Linked DNA regions of Thermogemmatispora onikobensis. The main gene of each other region encodes a partner of the protein of the gene in region 2 in a complex. Links are inferred from orthologs where the notes say so. Each region holds a gene or a part of one and is shown on either strand. Other genes may lie near its edges.

Region 1 (3,229 bases), on a different replicon or contig from region 2:
GGAAGATTTTCTGATACTGCTTGACAATGGCGTTCTTCGGCTCCGTCAGGATGCGGATGAGCGCCTCCTTATCCAGGTTATCGAGGGCCACCACTACGGGAAGGCGCCCGATAAACTCGGGGATCAGCCCGTACTTGAGGAGGTCCTCGGGAATGACCTGCGAGAGCACGGTCTCCTGAGCGCGCTGCTCAGGCTCGTCCACCGTTTTCTTGAAGCCAATGGTGCGGTTGCTGCCCAGGCGCTGCTCGACGATCTTATCGAGTCCTTCGAAGGCGCCGCCGCAGATAAAGAGAATATTCGAGGTGTTGATCTGAATAAAGTCCTGATGCGGGTGCTTACGGCCACCCTGGGGGGGCACATTGGCAATCGTGCCCTCGATGATTTTCAGGAGGGCCTGCTGCACACCTTCGCCGGAGACATCGCGCGTGATCGAGGGATTGTCAGACTTGCGGGCAATCTTATCGATCTCATCGATGTAGACGATGCCGCGCTCGGCCCGCGCTACATCGAAATCGGCGGCCTGGATCAGGCGCAGCAGAATGTTCTCCACATCCTCGCCCACGTAGCCAGCCTCGGTGAGGGCCGTGGCATCGGCGATGCAGAAGGGCACATCGAGGATCTTGGCCAGCGTCTGCGCCAGCAGGGTCTTACCGCAGCCGGTGGGGCCGATGAGCAGAATATTGCTCTTTCCCAGCTCCACGTCATCAATCTGCATGCCCACGCTAATGCGCTTATAGTGGTTGTACACCGCCACAGCCAGCGTCTTCTTGGCCCGCTCCTGCCCGATCACATACTGGCTCAATTGCTCATAGATCTTCTTCGGAGTGGGAATCTTCCCGGTCTGAAGACGCGGCTTGCTAAAGGTGGCCTGCTCCTCCTCGATGATCTCCCGGCACAGGTCAATGCACTCATCGCAAATATAGACCCCTGACGGGCCGGCAATCAGCCGTTGGACCTGATCCTGGCTCTTGCCGCAAAAAGAGCAGCGATAGGTTGTGCGAATATTCTTAGAGTTTGCCACGTCCGTTGTTACCTTTCCCTCAATTACGACGCTTGAGTCCTGGCTGGAGTCTTACTGCTGGCCTCCGGTGTCAGCCGGTGCCCCCGCATCTTCTACTACTATTGTAGCAGGAGAGGAAGACGGTGCCTCGCTGGTTCGCCCGGTCTCCGGCTCCGACCCGCCCTCTGGCTCCGAGTCGGCCTCCGCCTGCGCCACAGTGGCCTCACTCGCTGTCTCCTCTGACTGCTGCGCTTGCTCTTCGCTCTCCTCGCCCTGCTGCTCCTTTTCCTCCGCCGGACGTGTCGCCAGCTCTACCAGGCGCGAAAGCGCTTTCTCGCGCCGCAGCGTGATGATCAGCGCCCGCACCTGGGCCTCGCTGCGCTGCAGTGGCTGCCCCGCCTGGGCATACATGCGAAAAACGCCTTCAACTTCTTCCGGCGTGACCTCGATCCCTTCCTGCCTGGCAACCTCATCCAGGACCAGCTGCTGCTTGACGCGCCTCTCTGCGTCCGGCTCCAGCTCCTTCATGTATTCCTCCCGGCTCTTGCGCATCAGCAGGAGATACTGCTCGAGCGACATACGCTGTCTCTCCAACATGTGGGACAGCTCATGCAGCATGTCCTCGACTTCCTCCTTGATCAGAACCGGATGGAGGACAATGTTGGACTGAGCCACCACAGCCTCCAGCACCTTATCACGCAGCTCCTGGCGCTTCTGTCGCTCTTTGCGATCCTGGATGGCATCGCTGATGACCTTGCGCAGGTCCTCCAGGGTCTCGTACTGGCCAACGCGCGCGGCAAAGGCGTCGTCCAATTCGGGCAGGACCTTCTCCTCAACCTGATGGAGGGTCAGCTCATAGTGGGCCTCTTTGCCGGCCAGCTCCTCATTGCCATAGTCGGAGGGAATGGTCAGAGTGAAGCTCTTGCTCTCACCGGCCTGCATGCCAACGATTTGCTCATCCATACCGGCGAAGAGACCGGGCCGATCGGCGGCCAGTTCGAAGGGATTCTCCTTGTAGTCGGAAATGGTGCGCCCCTCGACCGTCAGTTTGAGATCGACTGTGACGCGGTCCCCCATCTGGGCAGGACGTTCGATCTTCTGCCAGCTCGCATACTGGTTACGCAGCGCCTCCAGTTCCCGCTCGACCTCCTCCGCCGTCACCATAACCTCTTCATCCTCAAAGCGTAGCGAGCGGTAGTCGCCCAGCTCTACGGGGGTCAGGATGGGAACCTTCAGGCGGAAATGATAGGGCTGCCCCATCTCAAACATGGGAGCATCCAGCTCCGGCTGCGCGAGTGGAGTAAGTTGGTGCTCCTTGAGCGCCTCACGGTAGGCCTCGCTGATCAGGTCGTCAAGACCTTCCTGATAAATGTACTCCTTGCCTAACCTGCGCTCGAGCAAGGAGCGGGGGGCCTTGCCCCGACGAAACCCCTGAATTTCAACCTGCTGCACCAGCTTACGATAAGCCTTTTCCGAAGCCTTCTCCACCTCTTCCCAGGTGAGATCTACATCTAGAATGGCTTCGCTGCTCGCTAATTTCTCAACTGTGACCTTCACTGTTCCTCCAACACAAGCATCATCATCGTACGTACGCGCCGCCCGGCGTGCCGCCTGCTTGCTTGTTTGCTCCACTGACTGGCTGAGCGGTGGTTTGATCTGCTATGGCTCGATACAGGGCACAACAGAACAAGATGCGACGGACGAATCTGGTCTTGCTTGCTCGATCGACGCAGAGCTGTCACCCTCTGCCGCTTCCCGCCTGCCTCCCTCGGGCTGCTCGCTCGACGCGCTCACTTCTCCACCCGCCGAGACCGCGAACCAAACGGGAACTGCAGCGGGGAAGAGCACTCAGGGGAGCCAGATACGTGAGATAAAGCGTGCTTGCCTGGTTGCCTGCCCTCGTGCCGTCTGTGTGCTTCGCCTTGCCCTGTCGGTACCACTGCGCGCAGGCGCTCCGCCCCGCTCCGCTGGCAAATGGAAGGAGCCACCCCCCGCTGCAGGTGACCCCGGGATCTTTGTGATGGTGGGCGGTGAGAGACTCGAACTCTCACGGTTTGCACCAACGGATCCTAAGTCCGTCCTGTCTACCAATTTCAGCAACCGCCCATGATAGCCCTGCAGCGTTTCCACGCTGCCAGCCGTCGTGCTTCAGGGGTGCTGCTCCTCGCTCCTACACCCCTGCTGTCTGGTAAGGGGATGAAACGCTCTCACCTGAGTGATGATACATCA
Region 2 (3,060 bases):
GGTCTGGCGGACATAGCGGCCCTGGGCAGTTGCCTCGCGCGTAATGGTTTCGCGATAGGCCACCTGGGGGCGTCCGATATTGGCCTCGACCTTAAACTCGCGGAAGAGGCGGTCGACGATCACCTCCAGGTGCAGCTCGCCCATGCCGCGGATAATCGTCTGACCGCTTTCGGGGTCGGTGCGCACCTGGAAGGTGGGATCTTCTTCAGCGAGCTTGCTGAGGGCGATCGTCATCTTATCCTGATCCCCGCGCGTCTTCGGCTCGATGGCGATCTCGATCACCGGCTCGGGGAAAGAGATCGACTCCAGGATCACCGGGTGCTGCGGATCGCAGAGGGTGTCGCCGGTGAAGGTATTGCGCAGCCCGACGGCGGCACAAATATCGCCGGCGCGGATCTCGTCGATATCCTCGCGATGGTTGGCGTGCATGCGCAGCAAGCGACCGATGCGCTCTGTCTTGCCTTTGGTCGTATTTTCGACCGAAGAGCCTTTCGTCAGCGTACCGGAATAGACGCGCAGATAGGCCAGGCGGCCCACGAAGGGATCGGAGACGATCTTGAAAGCCAGGGCGCTGAAGGGGGCATCGTCTGCAACCGTCAGCGCGACCTGTTCACCAGTATCGGGATTGATGCCGATGGGAGGAGGAATATCGAGAGGGGAAGGAAGATAGGCAACGACCGCATCCAGCAAAGCTTGCACACCCTTATTGCGCAGGGAGGAACCACAAAGTACCGGCACCAGAGTGCCGGCAATCGTTGCTTTGCGGAGGGCAGCCCGGATCTCGTCCTTGGTAATCTCCTCGCCCTCAAGATATTTCAGGGTCAACTCCTCGTCGGTCTCGGCGACACGCTCAATGAGCGCATCGCGATGACGCCTCGCCTCTTCTTCCAACCCGGCAGGAATGGGAGTCGGCTCGGGCCGCGTGCCCAAGTCGTCGAGGAAAATGACGGCATGCTGCTCGATAAGATCGATAAAGCCCTTGAAGTCGCTCTCCGCCCCGATCGGCAGCTGGATTGGAAGAGGGTTGGCCCCCAGACGGTCACGGATCATCTGGACGGTGCGCCAGAAATCAGCTCCGACGCGATCCATCTTGTTGACAAAGCAGATGCGCGGGACATTGTACTTGTTGGCCTGGCGCCAGACGGTCTCAGACTGAGGCTCGACGCCGGCTACGGCGTCGAAGATCACAATGCCCCCATCGAGGACGCGCAGCGAGCGCTCGACCTCGGCAGTAAAGTCGACGTGACCAGGCGTATCGATGATGTTGATGCGATGGTCGAGCCAGAAGCAGGTGGTAGCAGCGGCGGTGATCGTGATCCCGCGCTCCTGCTCCTGGACCATCCAGTCCATCGTCGCAGCCCCTTCGTGCACCTCACCCATGCGGTGAATCTTCTTCGTGTAGAAGAGGATACGCTCGGTCGTTGTCGTTTTTCCCGCGTCAATATGGGCGATGATACCGATATTCCGCGTTCTTTCGAGTGAGTATTCTCTAGACATGATTAAGTATTACCAGCGATAATGGATGAAAGCCTTGTTGGACTCTGCCATCCTGTGGGTCTCCTCCCGTTTCTTGATGGTCGCACCCTGTCCAGAGGCAGCGTCCATGATCTCGTTCGCCAGCTTCTCCACCATGCTCTTGCCGGTGCGAGCGCGAGCAGAGCGGATGAGCCAGCGCATGGCGAGGGAGAGGCCACGCTCTTTGCGGACATCGACGGGCACCTGATAGGTCGAGCCACCAACACGGCGGGGCTTGACCTCGACCGTCGGAGTGGCGTTTCTGATGGCCTGCTCGAAGACCTCCAGCGCTGGGCGTTTCTGCCGCTGCTCGATTAAAGCGAAAGCCTGATAGAGGATGCGCTCGGCCAGGCTCTTCTTGCCATCGACCATCAGCTTGCCGATGAAGCTCGCGACGTTGCGACTCTGGTACTTAGGGTCCACGACTTCGAGCCGACGCACTCCACGCCGATACTCGTACTTCTTGGTTTCCTTGCTATGCTTGTCCGACTCTGACCGACGGCTAACACGTTTGCGTCTTGGCAAGGTCTCTTTTCCTCCCTTTCGCTTCGCGGTCAACACACATGCTCGCCGCCGCTCCTGCTGCCGGCCTGGGCCGACAAGCGTGGCCGCAGTCCGCTTACGCGCGCAGACGAGCATCTACGCTACGCTACGTACGTACGTATGATACCTGCCTTGTGCAAAGCACCAGAAAAGGCGTCGCTTCGATTGTAGCTGACACCTGAGCCTACAACAAACAATACTGGTTGTCCTGCCTCCTCGCTCTCCTCCCGCCGGGCCTGCTGGCCACAATGAGCAGGAAGGCGAATGCCAGATGACGGGAGGCTTGCCGAGGCTATCACCCACCCCGGCCTGGGGCAGGCACCCACCCATCGCGTTAGAGGAATGCGCTTCTGCTTCTGCTGCTCGTCGATGAGAACGGAAGCTACAATCGGATACGAACGCCTACAGCATCAGCAACGACGGTCGCCGCACCAGATCGCGGGCTACCTGACGCGCTCATGGCTTCGCTTCATCTCCACCTTGATCGACTGAGCGCTGGCACGGGTCCTTTCCCACCTGTGCGGGTAGGGCAGCAGATCTGCTGCCGCGAACGTCGCTTGTCTCCCTCGCTGGCTGCTCTTCCTTGGCGCTCCTCCCTGAAACCAGCCGGCCAGCCAGCCATGCGAGCGTTCTGCTTAGACTTCTCTCCTTCTCTCTCGTTCGCCTGCTTTTGTCAGCCAGCGCTCTTGCAGCATACAGCGAGCGCCTTCTTCCTCGCACGCACGCATGCATGCTCGCTCTCTCGCCGCCGCGGCTGGCCAGACGCGAGCGTCTGTCGCTTTCTTTCCCCTTCCGGTTACGGTGGGCACAGCGACAGAGCTGTTACTATGCGCTCCACCGGCCTCCGTTGCCGCCTTGCCTCGTGGCCGTGGCGGCTTCCGCGGTCCCACTTGCCAGGGGAGAGGCTGGCAAGCAACGCAACGGACCGGAGCCGCAGGCTGTTGCTCGCTTCGCCAGCCCGGTCTCCGGCACGCTTTGCCTCTTTATGCGCTTGCGCGTCTT

The links.
Region 1: the proteins of rpsG (region 2) and tig are in contact, whole or in part, in a crystal structure (PDB 3GTY), measured with the Thermotoga maritima proteins. The link is inferred for Thermogemmatispora onikobensis from one-to-one orthologs. Residues at the interface, in WP_004081843.1 of Thermotoga maritima: Lys34, Lys52, Lys55, Glu59, Arg62, Gln63, Glu66, Asn67, Lys69, Val71, Arg95, Ala109, Lys110, Lys111, Gly112, Arg113, Pro114, Glu117, Glu121, Ile124, Ala125, Tyr127, Asn128, Asn129, Thr130, Gly131, Lys135, Asp139, Arg142, Met143; in WP_004081061.1 of Thermotoga maritima: Glu122, Val124, Val129, Leu130, Tyr133, Glu188, Gly259, Ile262, Tyr263, Glu266, Ser270, Glu273, Gln274, Glu277, Arg308, Gln311, Ile312, Ser315, Tyr316, Glu325, Arg329, Arg336, Leu363, Phe366, Trp367, Arg373, Leu377, Arg381, Leu384, Glu387.

What each region holds. Positions count from the first base shown.
Region 1 is NZ_BDGT01000028.1:25,829-29,057, reverse strand. The notes cover bases 316-3,229. They hold tig (trigger factor), read right to left. Parts: upstream 2,558-3,229; coding sequence 1,073-2,557; downstream 316-1,072. Other genes in these bases: clpX (ATP-dependent Clp protease ATP-binding subunit ClpX), read right to left, coding at 316-1,021. Outside these bases: more of clpX, read right to left, coding at 1-315. UniProt on the Bacillus subtilis protein: Involved in protein export. Acts as a chaperone by maintaining the newly synthesized protein in an open conformation. Functions as a peptidyl-prolyl cis-trans isomerase.
Region 2 is NZ_BDGT01000072.1:13,401-16,460, reverse strand. What follows is about bases 232-2,976. They hold rpsG (30S ribosomal protein S7), read right to left. Parts: upstream 1,957-2,976; coding sequence 1,507-1,956; downstream 232-1,506. Other genes in these bases: fusA (elongation factor G), read right to left, coding at 232-1,497. Also shown: more of fusA, read right to left, coding at 1-231.